4 regions of the Bradyrhizobium sp. 147 genome follow, and region 2 is predicted to be linked to each of the others. Evidence: predicted binding sites of a transcription regulator. Region 2 holds the regulator's gene; each other region holds the start of a gene.
The links. The regulator PhoB, encoded in region 2, activates phosphate uptake and scavenging genes when phosphate is short. The targets are predictions, from matches to a motif close to TGTCATNNANCTGTCAT.
Positions count from the first base shown of each region.

Region 1: the regulator PhoB is predicted to act here: its motif matches at 2,149-2,165, upstream of IVA87_RS24645 (LTA synthase family protein).
Region 3: the regulator PhoB is predicted to act here: its motif matches at 2,546-2,562, upstream of phnC (phosphonate ABC transporter ATP-binding protein).
Region 4: the regulator PhoB is predicted to act here: its motif matches at 1,569-1,585, upstream of IVA87_RS17275 (UDP-2,3-diacylglucosamine diphosphatase).

Region 1 is NZ_JADPKL010000097.1:81,894-87,085, reverse strand. It holds gene IVA87_RS24660 (SDR family oxidoreductase) at 1-666, shown strand, start outside; gene IVA87_RS24655 (hypothetical protein) at 678-1,298, opposite strand; gene IVA87_RS24650 (TetR/AcrR family transcriptional regulator) at 1,403-2,053, shown strand; gene IVA87_RS24645 (LTA synthase family protein) at 2,264-3,976, shown strand; gene IVA87_RS24640 (glycine betaine ABC transporter substrate-binding protein) at 4,093-5,192, opposite strand, start outside.
Region 2 is NZ_JADPKL010000005.1:55,159-60,350, reverse strand. It holds gene pstC (phosphate ABC transporter permease subunit PstC) at 1-388, shown strand, start outside; gene pstA (phosphate ABC transporter permease PstA) at 393-1,238, shown strand; gene pstB (phosphate ABC transporter ATP-binding protein PstB) at 1,235-2,056, shown strand; gene phoU (phosphate signaling complex protein PhoU) at 2,068-2,784, shown strand; gene phoB (phosphate regulon transcriptional regulator PhoB) at 2,799-3,506, shown strand; gene IVA87_RS00965 (GcrA family cell cycle regulator) at 3,758-4,270, opposite strand; gene IVA87_RS00960 (aspartate aminotransferase family protein) at 4,738-5,192, shown strand, end outside.
Region 3 is NZ_JADPKL010000089.1:131,498-136,689, reverse strand. It holds gene phnE (phosphonate ABC transporter, permease protein PhnE) at 1-555, opposite strand, end outside; gene phnD (phosphonate ABC transporter substrate-binding protein) at 630-1,565, opposite strand; gene phnC (phosphonate ABC transporter ATP-binding protein) at 1,627-2,436, opposite strand; gene IVA87_RS21735 (chloramphenicol acetyltransferase) at 2,624-3,295, shown strand; gene IVA87_RS21730 (alpha-D-ribose 1-methylphosphonate 5-triphosphate diphosphatase) at 3,292-4,485, shown strand; gene IVA87_RS21725 (DUF1045 domain-containing protein) at 4,504-5,192, shown strand, end outside.
Region 4 is NZ_JADPKL010000077.1:113,488-118,679, reverse strand. It holds partial or broken gene IVA87_RS17280 (glycosyltransferase family 1 protein) at 1-733, opposite strand, end outside; gene IVA87_RS17275 (UDP-2,3-diacylglucosamine diphosphatase) at 733-1,545, opposite strand; gene thiD (bifunctional hydroxymethylpyrimidine kinase/phosphomethylpyrimidine kinase) at 1,761-2,561, opposite strand; gene IVA87_RS17265 (Lrp/AsnC family transcriptional regulator) at 3,140-3,385, shown strand; gene IVA87_RS17260 (cytochrome c) at 3,532-4,458, opposite strand; gene IVA87_RS17255 (CHRD domain-containing protein) at 4,614-5,030, shown strand; gene IVA87_RS17250 (cystathionine gamma-synthase family protein) at 5,103-5,192, opposite strand, start outside.

The DNA of each region.
Region 1 (5,192 bases), on a different contig from region 2:
GTCCTCGCGGCCGGGCGAAACGTTCGCGCGGCGTTGGGCGGCGAGACGCTGGCCGGTCTCGTCAACAATGCCGGCATCGCGGTTGCCGGTCCCGTGCTCGAATTGTCGGCCGATGATTTCCGCCGCCAGATGGACGTCAACGTCATTGGCCCTGTCATCGCGACGCAGGCGTTCGGGCCGCTGCTCGGCGCAGACCCCATGCTGAAGGGGCCGAAGGGCCGGATCGTGATGATCAGCTCGGTCGCTGGCAAGAGCGGCAATCCGCTGTCGGCGCCTTACAGCACCTCCAAGCACGCCATCGAGGGCCTGTCGGAGAGCCTGCGCCGCGAGCTGATGCTGTTCGGCATCGACGTCATCATCGTCGCCCCCGGCGCGGTGAAGACGCCGATCTGGAGCAAGGCCGAAGAGATCGACCTTTCCGTCTACCAGAACTCGCCCTATCTGCCGGCGCTGAACAAGGTGATGGCGTTCATGATGGACATCGGCGCCAAGGGCCTGCCCGCCGAGCGCATCGCCGAAATCGTGTTCGAAGCGCTGACGGCGCCAAGCCCGAAGGTGCGCTACCAGATCACGCCGGACCCGCTCCGTCACCTGATTGCGGCCGTGCTACCGAAACGGATGCTCGACCGCATCATCGCCAAGCGGCTCGGATTGCTGCCGCAGTGAGCTTGGGCGTTTCAGCCCGCGGCGACGGTTTGCCCGCGCGGGTGGCGGGCTATCGCTATGATGCGCAACGTCAGCACGATCAGCAGCGGAATGAGGAATGCGGCGTAGAGCGGCATGGCCGGCACGCGCTTGCCGAACGACACCATGAACTGGAAACAGAGATAGTAGCCGCCCGCGACGTGCAGTATGCGCCAGGTGCGCGGTCCGAGCAGCGCGGCGGTGCGGTCGAACGAGGTCGCACTCATCGCGATAATGAAGCCATAGCCGATGCCGCCGAAGATGTAGGAGGCGGCGGAGGTCGCCTGGGCAAAGCCGGCCGGATCCATCCTGGCGAACGCGACGATCGCCGCCGCGTGGATGGCGTGGGAGGACGCGAAGCTCAAGCCTAGATAGCGGCGGTTACGGTGCTGCCAGCGCGTCCAGGCATTGGGCGAGAGCCGCGCCAGCGCCGCGGCACTGAAGGCGAGGCAGAACAGCAGCAGCGAACTTCGCGCCGTGAAGCGGATCACCATGCGAACGCCCTCAACCTCGAACAGCCGCATCGAGGCGATCCACAGGCTCAGGGCGATCAGACTGAGCGTTAGGACGGCAAGCAGCCGCCAGCCTTCGAGCCAGCTTTGACGTTGTGACATGGCGAATCTCCTTTGATGTAATCAGTGATTACATATACAGCAGCAAGATCGTCAATGGTGTAATCGCTGCTTACATTCACGTTCGGGTGATGCTAGAAGACGCCATGCCCGCCCGTCAGACGTCCAAGCCGCGTGCCCGCCGAACACCCGAAGCCCGGCCGTATCACCATGGCGACCTTCGCCGTGTGCTGATTGACGCTGCGCTGCAATTGGCGGCCGAAGGTGCCGAGGTCTCCGTCCGCGAGGCGGCGCGCCGGGCCGCGGTGTCGCCGGGCGCGCCGTTCCGGCACTTTCCGAACCGCGATGCCTTGATGGCGGCGGTGGCCGAGGAGGCGCAGCGGCGCTTCCGCGCCGAGATCGAAGCGGCGCTCGGCGAGGCAGCGCCCAAGAGTCCACTGGAGCGTTTTCGCGCCTTTGGCCTCGCTTACCTGCGCTGGGCCATGCGCAATCCGGCCCATTTCGAGATCATCTCCACCGGACGCTACTTCGCCCATGGCAGCTCGGCGGAGCTGACCCGCGACAATGCCGAGCTGATCGCGCTGTCGGAACGGATGCTGACTGATGCGGCCGAGCAGGGCCTGCTGAGGTCGGCGGATCTGAAGCGCATCCAGATCGCCGCTCGCGCGTTGGTCTACGGTTTTGCCCGGATGAACCTCGATGGCCACTTTCCGCGCTGGGGCATCGAGGAGGGCGAGATCGAGCGGATGGCGGAGGGGGTGATCGACCTGTTCATCGCTGGGATCGCCCAGCCCTGACGTTGAGTAGCTGCCTGCCGGCTGCGGCCCACCGTCTTTCGCTAACAATAAGCGATGTCGGATCGCCGAACGCGTTGCCTGACCTTGACCGTTCCGTTACAGTTTTATGACACGGCGCAGGCTTCCGGCTGCGCTGGGCGCCGCCAGCCGTCTTGATGCCGGCCAAGCGGCTTGGCATCACCGCGCCGGACCAGAAGTTGCGTGTCGTCGATGGCGTCCGCGCCCAATCCAGGTCCTTCTGCCACCACCGCCGTGCTTGCGAGCGTCGCCGCGCTCGGCATCTGGCGGCTGCTCGCGGTCACGGCGCCGCATTTCGCAGCGCTGGCGCTGATGTACGAGACCGAGACCGATTTCGGCTCGCGCCTCTCCTTCGCCCTAGCCTGGGGCATCCTCAACTTCTTCTGGATCACGCTGCTGCGGCGCCCGGCGCTGTCGGGCGCGCTGTCGCTGACCATGGTCGTCGTGCTGGTGCTGCTGTCGCGGCTCAAGCACGAAGTCGTGCAGATGACGGTCAACTTCATCGATTTGATGATGATCGACCGCGACAGCGTCGCGTTCCTGTTCACGATCTTCCCGAATCTGCGCTGGTCGGTGATCCTGGCCGGCCTCGTCACGTTGCCGCTGATGTATGCGCTGTGGTGGCTTGATCCGTTCCGCATCCGCCGGCTGCCGGCGCTTGCCTGCAAGCTCGCCTGTGTTGCCGCACTGGTCGGCTATTCGCTTTATCATCCTGACCAGGCCTGGCGCGGCTATTACGACGATGGCTATCTCTCGAAATTCTTCCGCTCCGGCGTCACAGCGGTCGCCGACTTCGTGCAGTACGGTTTCATGGAATCCGCAGCCTCCACCAACGAGCGGCTCAACGTGCCGCTGGTGGACGCCTGCCATCCTGCGGGCCGCCGCCCCAATATCATCATGATCCATGATGAATCGAGCTTCGACATCCGCGCCGCGCCGGGCATCAAGGTGCCACCGCGTTACGGCGACCATTTCACGTCCTGGGACGGCAAGCAGCGCACGTTCCTGGCCGAGAGCAATGGCGGGCCGAGCTGGTTCACCGAATACAACGTGCTTGCGGGGCTCTCGTCGCGTTCGTTCGGCCGCTTCGCCTATTTCGTGACGCGCATCGCCTCGAACCGCGTCGAACGCGGCCTGCCATTGGCACTGCGCCGTTGCGGCTACGACACCCTGTCGCTTTATCCCGCCCATGGTGGCTTCATGGGCGCGCGCAGCTTCCAGATGACGACCGGCATCGAACGTTTCCTCGATTCGGAGGATCTGGGTGCCAAGGACGTCGAGCCGGACTCCTTCTTCTACGACAAGGCGCTTCAGCTGATAGGGCAACAACCGCCGAACAAGCCGCTGTTCACCTTCATCTATCTCGGCGCCAATCATTTCCCCTGGGAGACGCGCTTCCGTCCCGATCTGCTGCCGAACTGGCGCGCGCCGGGCAACTTGCCGTCCATCGACGAATATCTGCGCCGCCAGGCGATGAGCGCCGAGCAGTACAAAGCTTTCGTCGCCGGTCTGAAGAAGAACTTTCCCGGCGAGCCTTTTCTGATCGTGCGCTACGGCGATCACCAGCCGGAATTCGCGCCGAACCTGCTTGAGCCCGGCCTCGACGAGGGCGCCCTCGGCAAGAAGCTCGACGCTTACGATCCGCGTCTCTACGCAACCTATTATGCGATCGACGCCATCAATTTCGAGCCGGTGAAGAGCGATGCCGTGATGGACACGATCGACGGTCCCTATCTGCCGCTAGTGATCCAGGAAGCTGCCGGCATCCCGCTCGATCCGTCCTTCGCCGAGCAGAAGGAGATCATGCTCCGCTGCAAGGGCATCTTCTATGGCTGCAGGGATGGCGCCGAGGCGCGGCGGCTGAACCGGCTGCTGATCAACGCGGGGATGATCCGGGGGCTGTGATGTCTCTCACGCTCCTTGCGATGAGAGCGCCGTTGGAGCACCCATGCCCCTCCAACGTCTTCCTGGCGAAGGCCCATGGGCGAAAGCCATGACGACGCTGAACCAGTCGCGCCAGCCTACCTGTTGCTCACTTTCTCCCACAGCCACTTCGCCACTGCATCGGGCGATGAATTCGCATCGTTGCCGCTTGCGCGCAGATTGGCTTCGCGCATCGTCGCGATGTCGACCCTGCCGAGCAGCGGCCTCAGCGCAGCCTGCAACCGCTCGTCACCGGCTCGCTTGGGCGCGAGCAGCAGGATCGCGTCGTAGGGCGGGATGGCGTGCCGGGGATCATCGAGCGCGACGAGATCGTATTTCGCAATCAGGCCGTCGCTGGTGTAGCCGGCGATCACGTCGACCTCGCCGCTCGCGACCGCCGCGTACATGAAGTCCGGCTGCATCTGGCGTTGGGTGTGGAATGAAAGCCCATAGGCCTTTTGCAGCGCGGCCCATTCGGGGCGTGAGAAGAACTCGTAGTCGCCGGCGATCGACATGGTCGATGCGTGCGCGGCGAGATCGGCGATGCTGCGGATGCCCAGCGCCTCGGCGCGCTTCCGCGGCATCACCAGCGCATACGCATTCTCAAAGCCGAGCTCGCCGAGCAAGGTGATGTTCTCTTTCCCGAGAGCTGTCCTCAGCTCAGCGAGCAGTTCCGCGCGCGGCTTAATGTCGGTGCGATGCAACTGATTGGCCCAGAGTGTACCGGAATAGTCGACATAGAGATCAATGTCGCCGGCCTTCAGTGCCTCGAAGATCACGCTGGAGCCGAGGCCCGATCGCGCCGTCGCCGAGAGGTCAGCCGCCTGGAGGCGATCCCTGAGCAGGGCAGACAACACATATTGCTCGGCGAAAGTCTTGGCGCCGACGACGTAGCTCTGGGACGAACGCCCCATCGTCGGCACCAGCGTTGCGGCGACCAGTGCCGCGATCCCGATCGCGCCGAGCCCGATGCGCATGCGGCTGCGCTGGCGCAGGCCGGTCTCGAGCAGGCCGAGCAGTTGGTCGACGGCAAGCGCGAGCAGGGCCGAGGCCAGGCAGCCGAACAGCACGAACACCCAGTTCTGGGTCTGAAGCCCCGCGAAGATGTAGTTGCCGAGGCTGGTCTGGCCGATCGGTGTCGACAGCGTCGCGGTGCCGATCACCCACACCGCGGCGGTGCGGATGCCCGCCATCATCA
Region 2 (5,192 bases):
CTCGGTCGACGTGTTCAAGACGGTGCCGCCGGTGCTGAAGGAAGCCGCCTACGGCGTCGGCTGCACCACCTGGGAAGTCGTCCGCAGCGTGGTGATCCCCTACACCCGCATCGGCATCATCGGCGGCGTCATGCTGGCGCTAGGTCGCGCGCTCGGCGAGACGATGGCGGTGACCTTCATCATCGGCAACTCGTTCCGCATCTCCTCGTCGATCTTCGCTCCGGGCACCACGATCTCGGCGGCGATCGCCTCCGAATTCGCCGAGAGTGACGGCCTGCACCAGTCCGGCCTGATCCTGCTCGGCCTGCTCCTGTTCGTACTGACGTTCTTCGTGCTCGCCGCCGCGCGGCTGATGCTGATGCGGCTGGAAACCAAGGCCGGAAAGTGACGCCATGAACCCGATCTATTCGCGCCGTCGCCGCTGGGACATCGTCATCCGCGGTCTCTGCATCGCAGCCGCCGCCTTCGGCGTCACTTGGCTCGCGTTGATTTTGATCACGCTGCTTTACAATGGCCTGGCCGGGCTCAACTACCAGGTCTTCACCGAGAACACGCCCCCGCCCGGATCGAACGAGGGCGGTCTGCTCAACGCCATCGTCGGCTCGCTGATCATGACCGTGATCGGCGTCGGCATCGGCGCGCCGCTCGGCCTGTTCGCCGGCACCTATCTCGCCGAGTACGGCCGCAACGACAAGCTGACCTCGGTGATCCGCTTCATCAACGACATCCTGCTCTCGGCGCCTTCGATCATCATCGGCCTGTTCATCTACGGCGCGGTGGTGGTGCCGATGCGCGGCTTCTCGGCGATCGCCGGCGCGCTGGCGCTCGCCGTGATCGTGATCCCGGTCGTGGTGCGCACGACCGAAGACATGTTGCTGCTGGTGCCGAACCCGCTGCGTGAAGCCGCCAGCGCGCTCGGCCTGCCGCGTTCGCTGGTGATCAAACGGATCGCCTATCGTGCCGCGCGCTCCGGCCTGATCACCGGCGTGCTGCTGGCGACTGCGCGCGTCGCCGGCGAGACCGCGCCGCTGCTGTTCACGGCGCTATCGAACCAGTTCTTCAGCCTCGGTCTCGACAAGACGATGGCCAACCTGCCTGTCACCATCAACAACTTCGTGCAGAGCCCCTACGCCTATTGGAAGCAGCTCGCCTGGAGTGGGGCGCTGCTCATTACCCTGACCGTGCTTGCCCTGAACATTGGCGCGCGCATCCTTGGCGCCGAGAGGACTGCAAAATGAGTGAAATGTCTGTTTCCGTAAGTGCGCCGACCGTTCATCCCGGCTCACAGCCGCTACCCGAGGCGCCTGCCAAGGTGACCGCGCGCAACCTCAATTTCTACTACGGTGAGCACCACGCGCTGAAGAACATCAATCTGGCCCTCGGCACCAACCGCGTCACGGCCTTCATCGGCCCGTCGGGCTGCGGCAAGTCGACCCTGCTGCGCATCTTCAACCGGATGTACGATCTCTATCCAGGCCAGCGCGCCACCGGCCAGCTGTTGCTCGACCAGACCAACATCCTTGATCCCAAGCTGGACCTCAACCTGCTGCGCGCCCGGGTCGGCATGGTGTTCCAGAAACCGACGCCGTTCCCGATGACGATCTACGAGAACATCGCCTTCGGCATCCGCCTCTATGAGAAGATCTCGAAGTCCGAGATGGACGACCGCGTCGAGAAGGCGCTGCGCGGCGGCGCGCTGTGGAACGAGGTCAAGGACAAGCTCAACGCGTCCGGCCTGTCGCTCTCCGGCGGCCAGCAGCAGCGCCTCTGCATTGCCCGCACGGTCGCGGTACGGCCCGAAGTGATCTTGTTCGATGAGCCCTGCTCGGCGCTCGACCCGATCTCGACCGCCAAGGTCGAGGAGCTGATCCAGGAATTGTCCGAGAACTACACGATCGCGATCGTCACCCACAATATGCAGCAGGCGGCGCGCGTCTCTGATAAAACCGCCTTCATGTATCTCGGCGAGCTGATCGAGTTCGATGACACCAGCAAGATCTTCACGTCGCCGAGCGATCGGCGTACGCAGGATTACATCACCGGCCGGTTCGGCTGAGGAGACGGGACATGGGTACTGAACATACCGCAAAGGCCTTCGATACCGACCTCCAGGAGCTCACTCGCCTCGTCGCCGAGATGGGCGGCATCGCCGAGCGCATGATCGTCGATTCCGTCGACGCGCTGATCCGCCGCGACGTCGCGCTCGGCCAGCGCGTCGTCACCACCGATGCCGAGCTCGACGCGCTTCAGAAGCGCATCGAGGAGCGCGCCGTGCTCACCATCGCCCGCCGCCAGCCGATGGCGGTGGATTTGCGCGAGATCGTCGGCGCCATGCGCGTTGCCACCGATCTTGAGCGCATCGGCGACCTCGCCAAGAACATGGGCAAGCGCGTTGCGGCGCTGGAGACAGACTTCCATCCGCTGAAACTGTTCCGCGGCCTGGAGCACATGACCGACCTCGTGCAGCAGCAGGTCAAGTCGGTGCTTGATGCCTATGCCGCGCACGATTTGCCGGCGGCGATGGCAGTGTGGAAGGGCGACGAGGAAGTGGACGCCATCTGCACCTCTCTGTTTCGCGAGCTCCTCACTTATATGATGGAGGATCCGCGCAACATCTCGTTCTGCATCCATCTGATGTTCTGCGCCAAGAACATCGAGCGGATCGGTGATCACGCCACCAACATCGCCGAGACCGTGTTCTACATGATCGAGGGGCAGGCGATCACCGACAAGCGGCCGAAGGGCGACATGACGACCTTCGCCACGACGGTACCGAATACCTAGGGAGCGACGACAACATGGGCGCACGCATTATGGTGGTTGAGGACGAGGAAGCTCTCACCGAGCTTCTGCGTTACAACCTCGAAGGCGACGGCTATGACGTGGAGACGGTGATGCGCGGCGACGACGCCGACACCCGCCTTAAGGAACACATCCCCGATCTGATCGTGCTCGACTGGATGCTGCCGGGACTGTCCGGCATCGAGCTGTGCCGGCGGCTGCGCACCCGTCCCGAGACCAAGCAGCTCCCGATCATCATGCTGACCGCGCGCGGCGAGGAGAGCGAGCGGGTGCGGGGTCTTGCGACCGGCGCCGACGACTACATCGTCAAGCCGTTCTCGGTGCCGGAGCTGCTCGCGCGCGTGAAGGGCCTTCTGCGGCGCGCAAGCCCCGAGCGGCTCGCCACCGTGCTCGCCTATGGCGACATCGAGCTCGATCGCGACAAGCGCCGCGTCGCGCGTTCGGGCCGGCCGATCGATCTCGGCCCGACCGAATATCGCCTGCTGGAGTTTTTCCTGGAGCATCCCGGTCGCGTGTTCTCGCGCGAGCAGCTGCTCGACAGCGTCTGGGGCCGCGACATCTACATCGACGAGCGCACCGTCGACGTCCATATCGGCCGCCTGCGCAAGCTGCTCAATCTCGGCCGCGAGCAGGACCCGATCCGTACCGTCCGCGGCGCGGGTTATGCGCTGGATGATCGGTTTGCAAAGGCGGAGCAGACGTAGGCCCAGCTGCGTCAACAATCTCGGCCGTCGTCCCGGACAAGCGTAGCTCCGGCAACGCGCAGCGTTGTCCGGAGCGAAGCGCCGATCCGGGACCCGGGCCCATTGTTGCGCGAAAAAGGTAACTCCGAGGCCCCGTAACCACGGCTTGCGGTGGCTATCGGTCCCGGATCGGCGCTACGCTTGTCCGGGACGACATCGGGTTTGTTGCGCCGTCACCGCGTGACGGCTGCCGGCTCGATCTCAGGAAATAATCACCGCGTGCTCGGCTTCGGTGCCGCCCGCCGGCGATCCGCTGCCGGCTGATAGGCGACGCGCGAGTGCTGGGCGCAGTAGGGCAGGCCTGACAGCGCCTTGCCGCCACAGAAGAAGAAGTCCGGGCTGGAGGGATCGCCGACCGGCCAGTGGCACGTCGCCTCGTTCAATTCCAGCAGCGACAGCCGCTGGCTCATCGGCACCACGTTGTCGTAGGTGACCGGTTCGGCCTCCACCTCGACCTCGAAGGCCTGCGCCAGCGCGGTGTTGCCGCGCGAGATCGGCCGGGTCACCCGCATCATATGCTGCGCGGGCCGCGCCTTGCGCGGCCGCGGCGCTGCCGATGAAGGGCTCTTGGCGCGGCCCGACAGGCCAAGCCTGTGCACTTTGCCGATCACGGCATTGCGGGTCACATTGCCGAGCTCGGCCGCGATCTGGCTGGCCGAAAGTCCGGCCTCCCAGAGCTTCTTCAGCTGCTCGACGCGATCATCGGACCAGGTCAAAACCGTCATTGCACCCTTTCCCTCGTTGCGCGCCGCCATCCTGGGGCCTCACAGCGAATGCTTAAGCCTTGAAAAACCCGTGCCGTCAGAATCCCTTAAGGCTCGCCGGGCGCGTGACTGACGCCCGAACGTTTACGCCGGTACATGAGGACTCTTGGGATCAGAACCGCTGCACGAGATGTCGTATCTGACAGTCCGAACGCTACAATATGGCGTGACTCCCGCGCAAGAGTCCGCCGACTCGCTTCCACATGTTCCGTGGTGAAAACCCTGCAAGATCGGCACCGCAAGACTACGGATTCGGCGTTTCGCGAGGCTTTCCGGCGGCATTGACACCCGTCTTGCCAGGCATAAGATGGTGACGCGTGCCGCCCTTAAAAGGCGGCACGTTTCGTTTTCCGGACCGGTCAATGGTGCGCTGCGCAAGGCATGCCAGGCAGGTCTCAACGTCCAAATGCAACATCCAAGTGATGGTCATGACCAACAGCGCCGCGCCGCATCTGCTTCCCGTTTTCGCCAGGGCGGACCTTGGCTTCGAGCGCGGCGAAGGCTGCTGGCTGATCGCGACCAATGGCGATCGCTATCTCGATTTCACCTCGGGCGTCGCGGTGAACGCGCTCGGCCACGCCCATCCCGCATTGGTCAAGGCGTTGCAGGAGCAGGCGACCAGGCTCTGGCACATGTCGAACCTGTTCCAGAGTCCCGATGGCGAACGGCTTGCAACGCGTCTGTGCAACGAAAGTTTCGCGGACTTCGTGTTCTTCTGCAATTCCGGCGCCGAAGCGTTGGAATGCGTGATCAAGGTCGTGCGGCGCTATCACGCCGCCAAGGGCCATCCCGATCGCTATCGCATGATCACCTTCGAAGGCGCCTTCCACGGCCGCACGCTGGCGACGCTGGCGGCGACGGGCTCGGCAAAATATCTTGAAGG
Region 3 (5,192 bases), on a different contig from region 2:
GATCTCCGAGAACAGCTTACCGAGCGCGCCGGTGGAGTGAATCGCGATCGCGAGCACACCCGCCATCGGACCTAACCCGAAGGCGATGACGAAGATCAGCGCGAACACGATGCCGGGAACGGTGCGGGCGAATTCGAGCAGGCGCCGCACCGTAAAGCGCAGCCAGGGCGCAGGCGAAGTGTTCTCCGCCGCGAAGAAGTTCAGGGCAAAGGCGAAGGTGGCGCCGATCAGCGTGCCGACATAGGAGATCAGCAGCGTCTCACCCAGCATCCTCAGCCATTTGCGCCAGCCCCAGAGCCACTCGCCGAGATCGGTCCAGACCCGCTGGCCGTTGTCGAGCGTGAGGATGCGATCGAAATAGCTGATGAAGTTGCCGAAATAGGTGAACAGCGTGCGCAAATTCACTTCGGCGCCGATCGCGGCGAGGACCAGCGCACCTGCGAAGATACCGGCTCCCAACAGCAGGCGCCAACGCTTGCGCGCGACCGCCTGGCGATAGGCGGCGTTGAGCACCGCAAGCTGCTGCTCGGGAAGGATCGAAACCACGACGGTCATCTGGTCAGAACAAGTGGTCGATCAAAGAGAAAGAGCCGGGTCCATCGACCCGGCTCCAGTGCATCGTCCCAAACTCAGGACGCCTTCTTCTTACGCAGCGCATCGACGAACTTGATCAGCTCGATCGTGCCATCCCAGTCCTTGTTGGTGGCGGGATGAAAGCCCTTCTTCTGGCCGTCCTGGAGGCGATCGAAGGCCGCCTTGTCCTTGGCCGGCGCGTCGAAGAACGCCTTCGCGATCGCCGCCTTGGCGTCGTCCGGCAGGTCCGAGTTGTAGGCGTATGGGCCGTTGATGATCGGCGCCGACTTATGGATGATGCGGAAATCGTCCTTCTTCATCGGCGAGCCGTCGGCATTCTTCAACATGCCCTTGGTCAGCATCTGCGCCAGCGTCGAATCGTCATCGCTGGTCCACTGGTTGGCGGCGACGTCGACCGTGCCCTGCGCCAGCGCCAGCATCGCGTTCTCGTGGCTGCCGGTGAAGACGACCTTGCCGAAATAGGTGTCGGCGTCGGCGATGCCCATCTTGTCCAGCTCGAAGCGCGGCACGTTGTTGCCCGAGGTCGAGTTCGGGTCGACGAGGCCGAGGTTCTTGCCCTTGAGGTCATCGACCTTCTTGTAGGGGCTGCTCGCCTTGACGAAAAACACGGAATAATAGCCGGTCGAGCCGTCGGCGTTGATGTCGTTGGCGAAGGCATCGGTCTTGACGCCGGTCAGACGGGCGCGGGCGAACGAGGCCGAGCCATAGCTCGCGATATGGATGTTGCCGGCGCGCTGGCCCTCGATCACCGCGGCGTAGTCGTTGGCGATGCGCAGCGTGACCTTCACGCCCAATTCCTTGGAGAGATAGCTCATGAACGGCGCCCAGCGCTCAGTGACGCCCGAAGCGTTTTCCGCTGGAATGACCGCGAAGGTCAGCTCGGGATATTTGGCTTTCCAGTCGTCCGCCGAGGCGGAGGTGGCAAGCGCGAGCGCGGCGGCGCCGGCAAGGATTAATCTGCGAGTGATCATGATACCCTCTTCGTCGGTTGGGGTCGGTTGACGCAAAAGACTTGAACTAATCGGGCGAGGCTCAGGCGGCAGCCGCCGTTCCAAGCGCCGGGACGCCCTCGGGCGCCGGGATGGGCATGCCGCCCATGACGTCGGCAGCCTCGAGATCGTAGAGCTCGCGCGCCACGTGATCGGTCAGCGCGGCCGGCGCGCCATCGAACACCACGCGGCCCTGCGCCATGCCGATCAGGCGGTCGCAATAGCTGCGCGCCAGATCGAGCGAATGCAGATTGCAGAGCACGGTGATGCCGAAATGCTTGTTGATGCGCAGCAGCGCATCCATCACGATCTTGGTGTTGCGCGGATCGAGCGAGGCAATCGGTTCGTCGGCGAGGATGATGTCGGGCTGCTGCACCAGGGCGCGGGCAATCGCCACGCGCTGCTGCTGTCCGCCGGAGAGCTGGTCGGCGCGCTGGGCGGCGAGCGCAGCGATGTCGAACTGCTCCAGCGCGGACATCGCCAGCGCCTTGTCCTGCTCGGGCCAGAGCTGCGACAGCGAGCGCCAGGCGGGCATCGTTGCGAGGCGTCCCATCAGGACGTTGGTGAGGACATCGAGCCGGCCGACCAGATTGAACTGCTGGAAGATCATCGCCGAGCGCGCCCGCCATTGCCGCAGCTCCTTGCCGCGCAGCGCGGTGACATCGGTGCCATCGAACAGGATGCGGCCCGCGGTCGGCGTCGCCAGGCGGTTGATGGTCCGCAGCAGGGTCGACTTGCCGGCGCCGGAGCGTCCGATCACACCGACGAAGCCGCCCGGGGAAACTTGAAACGAAGCGTCGTCCACCGCGGCCTTTGCGCCGAAGCGACACGTCAGACCTTCCACCACCAGCATGCAGGGCTCCAGATTAACTGAACCCACCGCTAACGCTGGCGCTTAACACTTGTGTGACATCCGCGTTGCGGTGCGGCGATCCAACACACGTCATCCCCTGTCATCGCCACGTCATGACGTTGTCATCAAAGCATTGTCATCAAGCCGCTCCAAGAAAAATGCCCCACCCTCGCGCTTCGGATGCAACATGGCCGCCAGAGCTCTTTCGATTCAGCCGACCATTGATCCCTCGGCCAAGCTGCACGAGGCCAGGCTCGGCGCCTACACCGAGGTCGGCGCGCGCACCGTACTGCATGACGTGGCGATGGGCGATTACTCCTATGTCGTCAACGATGCCCAGATCACCTACACCACCATCGGAAAGTTCTGCTCGATCGCGGCAATGACGCGGATCAATCCCGGCAATCATCCGATGCATCGTGCGACCCAGGCGCATTTCACCTACCGTTCAAGCGCCTATTTCGAAGGCGAGAGCGACGACACCGAGTTCTTCGACTGGCGCCGTCAACATCACGTCCATATCGGTCACGATGTCTGGATCGGCCACGGCGCGATCGTGCTGCCCGGCCGCAATATCGGCACCGGCGCGGTGATCGCGGCGGGCGCTATCGTGACCAAGGACGTGCCGGCCTACACCATCGTCGCCGGCAATCCGGCGCGCATCGTGCGGCGGCGGTTCTCGGAGCAGATCGCCGGCCGGCTCGCCAAGCTCGCCTGGTGGGACTGGGATCACGACAAATTGCGTGAAGCGCTGCCCGATTTCCGCAAGCTCGGGATTGAAGATTTCCTCGCGACATACGAAGCACGGGCGAGCTCTTTCACCGGTCCTCCTGCCAGCAAACCAAGCGCGGTCGCGTGACAGACATTTTCCTTGAAGGCGGCCGGGCCCTGATCGGCGCCGAGCTCGTCGAAACCTCACTTCTCGTGTCCGGAACGGACATTGCGTTGGTCGATGTCCCTCGCGGCCGCGCGCGGCTCGCGATTGATGCGCGCGACCTGCTGGTGCTGCCAGGCATCGTCGATCTGCATGGCGATGCCTTCGAGCGCCAGATGATGCCGCGCGCCGGCGTCGATTTCCCGATCGACGTCGCGCTCGCCGACAGTGATCGTCAGGCGATCAGCAACGGCATCACCACGGTGTTCCACGCCACGACCTGTTCGTGGGAGCCTGGCCTGCGCAGCGCTGGCAATGCGCGCGGCTTGATGGAGGCGATCGAGCGGCAGCGTCCGCAATTCGCCGCCGACACCCGCTTCCATCTGCGGCACGAGACCTACAATCTCGATGCCGAGACCGAGATCAGCCAGTGGCTCGCGGAAGGCCGCGTCGACCTGTTCGCCTTCAACGACCACATGGACGGCACGCTTGCCGATATGGCCAAGCCGCGCAAGCGCAACCGCATGGTGGAGCGCACCGGGCTGTCGAGCGAGGAATTTGACCGGCTGGTCGAACGTGTGGTGGCGCGCGCCGCCGACGTTCCGGCGTCGCTCTCGCGGCTCGCGGCGGCGGCCCGCGCCGCCGGGGTGCGGATGCTTTCGCATGACGATGCGACGCCGGCGATGCGCCAGGAGTTTCGCGATCTCGGTGCGATGATCGCCGAGTTTCCGATCAACGAGGAGACAGCGCGGGCGGCAGCAAGCCACGGCGACGCCATCGTTTATGGCGCCCCGAACGTCGTGCGCGGCGGCAGTCACACCGGCTGGACCAGAGCGTCGGACATGGTCGCCAAGGGTCTCTGCTCGGTGCTGGCCTCGGACTATTACTATCCGGCGCAGCTGCTGGCCGCATTCCGGCTCGCCGCCGACCGCGTGCTGCCGCTGGAGCAGGCCTGGGATTTGGTCTCTGCCGGACCTGCGCGTGCAACCGGCCTTACCGATCGCGGCGCCATCGCGCAAGGGCGCCGCGCCGACATTCTTTTGGTCGACGACAGCGTGGAGTTGCGGCCGCGGCTGATCGCCGTGATATCAGGCGGCAAGCTGGTGCATCTCACCGATGCGACGCGGCTGCTTGCGGCAGCGGCGGCGCCGCGCGAGGCTGTCGTTGCGGCTTAGATTGGTTATGCTGAGGCGATGACAGGTTTTCCCCGCTACGCGATCTATTTTGCGGCCGGCGCCGACAGCGCCCTCTCCCGCTTCGGCGCCGAGCTGCTCGGCTATGATGCCTACAGCGGCGACGAAGTGCCGTTTCCGCGCGAGGCACTGGATGTCGCGCCGGACTGGCGCGATATCAGCGCCGATCCCCGCAAATACGGCTTTCACGCCACACTGAAGGCGCCGATGATGCTGGCGCCGGGCAAGAGCGAGGCCGAGCTCGCGGCGGCCTGCGCGGCATTTGCTGGTAAGGAGCGACCAATTCCGGCGATACGACCGGTCGTCGATGCCATCAGCGGCTTCATCGCCGTCATTCCGGCCGAGCCTGTCGGCGCGCTCGGGCAGCTCGCCGCCGATTGCGCCCGCGACTTCGATTCTTTTCGTGCGGCCCTGACGGCGGAAGACCGCGCACGACGCAGGCCCGAGAAGCTGAGCGAACGGCAGCGCGATTATCTCGATCGCTGGGGCTATCCTTATGTGATGGAGGAGTTCCGCTTCCACATGACCCTGACCGGCCGGCTGGATGCGGAGCGGCGCGGACCGATTATCGAGATGCTGCGGTCCCGGTTTGCAGCGCTCGGTCTCGACACGTTGGCGATCGACCGCATCGCGCTGTTTCGGCAGCATGATGCCGCATCGCGCTTCCGCATCGTCGGCGAGTGGGCTCT
Region 4 (5,192 bases), on a different contig from region 2:
AAGACGTCGGCCGCAGCATAGATTTCCGCCAGCGCCTCGCCGTGCTTCTCGCCGAGGAAGATCGCATCGGGATAGGCCTCTTGAGCGAGGCCCGCGCCGGACCGTCACCAACGATCACCTTGGTGCCGGGCAGGTCGAGGTCGAGAAAGGCCTCGAGGTTCTTCTCCACCGCGACCCGGCCGACCGAGAGGAACACCGGCGCCGGCAGACACAGGTCGACCGCGCGCGGATGGAACAAATGGGTGTCGACGCCGCGCGGCCACAGCACGACATTGTCGAAGCCGCGCTCGGCGAGCTCGCGCGCGAGCGCAGGCGTCGCCGCCATCACGGCGCGGCTGGGCGCATGGAAGCGGCGCAGCGCGCGCCAGATCAGCGAGCCCGGCACTGGCACGCGAGCCCGGACATATTCTGGAAAGCGGGTATGGAAGCTGGTCGTGAACGGCAGCTTGCGCTGGCGGCAATAGCGGCGGACCATCAGGCCGATCGGCTCCTCCGTCGCGATGTGGATGCTGTCCGGACGTGCTTCTTCGATCAGCTTTGCAATTCGCGCCGGGCGCGGCATGGCGAGGCGCACGTCGCGATAGCTCGGCATGGCAAAGGTGCGGAACGATTGCGGCGTCAGGAACGTGAACGCGACGCCGAGCCCCTCTGCCGCGTCGGCCAGCTTGGTCAGCGTCCGAACCACACCGTTGACTTGCGGGTGCCAGGCGTCGGTCGCGACCAGGATACGCATCAGGCAGCTCTTGCCGCGACCTGCGGGACGGTTGCCGGCTTCTGCAAATGATCCGCCCAGGTGATGATCTCGAAACGGCCGTCGTCGTGCTCGACCAGCGCGGTGCAGCTCTCGACCCAGTCGCCGCAATTCATGTAGCGAATGCCGGCCTCGTCGCGGATCACGGCGTAATGGATGTGGCCGCAGATCACGCCGTCCGCGTCGTGACGTCGCGCGTCGGCGGCGAGCGCCTGTTCGAACGCGCCGATATAGTTGACGGCGTTCTTGACCTTCTGCTTGGCCCATTGCGACAGCGACCAATAGGGCACGCCGAACAAGCGGCGGAAGAAGTTGACGAGGCGGTTCATCTGGATCGCGAAATCGTAGGCCTTGTCACCGAGATGAGCGAGCCAGCGCGCGTTCTGCACCACGAGGTCGAAGATGTCGCCGTGAATCACGAGATAGCGCTTGCCGTCGACGCCGGTATGCACGGTGTTTTCGACCACGTCGATGCCGCCGAAATGCGTGCCGTAATAGTTGCGCAGGAACTCGTCGTGATTGCCGGGAATGTAGATGACCTTGGCGCCCTTGCGCGCCTTGCGCAGCAGCTTCTGGACGAGATCGTTATGGGATTGCGGCCAGTGCCAGCTCGATTTCAGCGCCCAGCCGTCGACGATGTCGCCGACGAGATAGATGGTGTCGGCATCGTGGTAGCGCAGGAAGTCCAGCAGAAGATCGGCTTGAGAACCGCGGGCTCCGAGATGGACGTCGGAGATGAACAACGTGCGAAAGCGCCGCTCCGGGCTCTCGTCACTCACATCGTAACTTCCCATGCGCCAGCCTGTAACAATGTCCCGTGACAGGGGGATGACCGATTGAACTTTTGAGGCACCTTCCGATACGAATCACGCCTTGCCTCGCCTGCCCTGCGAATATCAGTCGCATGCGACAATCAGGCGACATGGCGCGCAGAGCCTCGTCCAAGATCAGGTTCGCACTGGAAGCCCGGAGGGCAGGCCGCTCCCTCTCCCGCTTGAGCGAGCGGTCGTCAGTAGAACTTTTGGAAATGATGGATCGGCCCGTGGCCGTGGCCGACGCTGAAGCGGTCGGCGGCGCCAATCGCAGCGCTGATCCAGGCCTTGGCGTTGCGGACCGCCTGCTCGAGCGCCTCGCCTCTGGCGAGACCCGCCGCGACGGCCGAGGACAGCGAGCAGCCGGTACCATGGGTGTTCTCGGTGGCAAGGCGGGGCGCCGCGAGCGCGATGGCGTTGTCGGCATCGACCAGATAGTCGACGCTCTCCGCGCCCTCGCCGTGTCCTCCCTTGATCAGGACCGCGCGGCAGCCGAGCGCCAGCAGGCGGCGCCCCTGGCTTTCGATCTCGGCCTGGTTGGCCGCGACCGGTGCATCGAGCAGCGCAGCGGCCTCGGGCAGGTTCGGCGTGATCACCGAGGCCAGCGGTATCAGTCTCGTGCGCAACGCCTTGACGGCGTCGGAGGCCAGCAGCCGGTCGCCGGACGTTGCCACCATCACGGGGTCGAGCACCACGTGCCGGGGCGCCCAGCGCGACAGCGCGGCCGCGATCGCGTCAATGCTGGGGGCCTGGGCCACCATGCCGATTTTTACGGCGCCGACATCGAGATCGGAAAACACCGCATCGATCTGCGCGGTGACGAACTCGGCCGGCACTGCGTGAATACCCGTGACGCCGCGCGTGTTCTGCGCCGTCAACGCCGTGATGGCGGAGGCGCCATAGACGCCGAGCGCGGCAAAAGTCTTCAGGTCCGCCTGGATGCCGGCGCCTCCGCTCGAATCGGAGCCGGCGATGGTGAGCGCCACGGGCGTCCTCATCGCGGGAGACATCTGCTTGATCCGGACACCGCCATGGCCTGTCCTAGCGCGATCGTGGAACACCAGCAAGCGCGACCAGCTGCAAGCGGCGCTGATTCGCGACACCGCCGTGCTCCAGCGAAGCAAGCGGACGCGGCCGCAATCGTGCAGGCTTTGCAAAATGCAACCTCACCCTTCTCTTGGTATGGTCTTGCCCCTCAGCGTGCTTCGCCGATGCGTGAGACGTCAAGTGGTGGACTGTCCGCCGCCGCCAGTTGAGGGCCGCCCGGACCCGAAAGTCCATTTGGCGCGGGAGCCTTGCGCGAAAATGTCGAGATCAGGACGAGCTCGGGCTCCGGCATGATCATGGCCTTCGGATCGCGCCCAGCTTGAATCCGGGCCGCGCGCATGCGCAAGCGATCGTGCTGACCGAGCCGTATCGCAAGGTCGAGCTCGCGCAGCGGCTCAGGGATGCATTCGCCGCGGCGGCCGTCACCTGCTGAGCGCCGGACCGACATCTGGCGGCAGGCAAGTTCGCTTGCTAAATCCGGCCGATTTTGGCCTATTAGCCGACTAGATGTGCTTTCGGAGTGACCGCGATGGTTCCCTTTTTCGTCCAGATCAAATGCAAGCTCGGCCAGTCCTATGTGGTCGCCAATGCGATCGCCGAAGCCGAGATCGCCTCCGAGATCTACTCCACGGCCGGTCAATACGACCTCCTCGTGAAGTTCTACGTCGACAAGGACACCGACATCGGCCATTTCGTCAACGAGAAGGTGCAAGTGCTGCCAGGCATCCAGGACACCCTCACCATCATCACCTTCAAGGCGTTCGGCACCGGCTAACGGGCGTCATCGATGCGGGATGAGTTTGGTTATATCGATGCGAGCCAACGGTTCACCTCTCCCGAAGGGAGAGGTCGGATCGCATCGATAGATGCGATCCGGGTGAGGGGTTACAGTCTCACGATCGAGCTAGCCTTCATCACGCACTAGCTGCCCTGCTTGCGCTTGGGCGGGGTCGGGCCGTCCACCGGCGGCAGCGATTTGACGTAGTCCGCCATTGCCGCGAGATCCGCGTCCGGCAGTTGCGAGGTGTTCTTGATCACGCGCGTCATTGCGCCGCCGACGCTGTCGCCATCGGGCAGTTCGCCAGTCTTGAGGAAATAGGCGATGTCCTTCGCGCTCCACTCGCCAAGGCGCTTCTGGGTGATGTTGGGGACCCAGCCCTCGCCTTCCGGATTGGGCCCGCCGGCAAACCGCTCGCTCGCGATGATGCCGCCAAGCGCGTTGCGCGGGCTGTGGCATTCGGCGCAATGGCCCAAACTGTTCACGAGATAGGCGCCGCGATTCCATGCCGGCGACTTCGCGCCGTCGGCGACGAACGGCTTGCCGTCCAGAAACAAGAATTTCCAGATGCCGACATTGCGCCGGATGTTGAAGGGAAAACTGACGTCATGGTCGCGCACCTTGCCCGCAACAGGCGGTAGCGTTTTCAGATAGGCAAAGAGGTCGAGCACATCCTCACGCTTGGCGTGCCGATAGGACGTATACGGAAACGCCGGAAAATAGTGCTGCCCAGCCGGCGAGACCCCGTGCATCACCGCGTTAACGAAATCGGCGTCGGTCCATTTGCCGACGCCGTCATTGGGATCGGGCGAAATGTTCGGCGCGTGAAACGTTCCGAACGGCGACTTGATCGCGACGCCCCCACCGAGCCTGAGACGATCAGGCTGACCGGGAACGGCATGGCAGGACGCGCAGCCGCCGGCGTTGAACATCACCTCGCCATTGGCAAGATCAGGCGCGTGCGGCGGCGTGGTGCCCGCGGCTGCCACTACGGGCGCGCTGAGCCACCAATAGACGCCACCTGCGGCAAGCGCGGCAAGCAGCGCCACGAGAATTGTTCGTTGCAACATGCACGTCCATTCGTTCTTGCGGCGAACCTACGACCGATCTCCACGCGGCTCCAGCCACGAAGAATTTAGCCCCGCCCCCGCCGGAGACGGGAATAAACTGAAACGTCGGCTGTTGGAAGTTTAGCAGCCCAAACGGGTTCAGCAGGGAGAATGTCATGAACAAGACCGTCATTGCCATGTCAGTGCTCGCGGCCGCTGCTTTTGCAGGGCCGGCCAGCGCCGAAAAGCTGAAAGCAACGCTCGACGCCAAGTCCGAGGTGCCGGCAACGACCAGCAGCGGCACCGGAACGGCCGATCTGGACTACGATGCGGCCAGCAAGAAATTGTCCTGGACTGTCACCTATTCCGGGCTCTCTGGCCCTGCCACAGCCGCTCATTTTCATGGCCCCGCCGAAGCGGGCAAGAACGCCGGCGTTGCGGTCGCGATCCCGAATGCGACATCGAGCCCGGTCAAGGGCGAAGCGACGCTCACCGAGGCGCAGGCCGCCGATCTGCTCGGCGGCAAGTATTACATCAACATCCACACCGCGGCGAACCCGGGCGGCGAGATCCGCGGCCAAGTGACGAAGTAAGCCCAAACGCTGCGTCGTCGCGGAAGGGCCGGGCGCAGGAGGGGCGCCCGGCCTGTTCGATTCTCGCCACGCTCAAGCCGCGTTCAGTGCCTGCGTGAGATCTGCGATCAGGTCCGACGGATGTTCGATGCCGATCGACAGCCGGATCGTGGAATCGAGGAC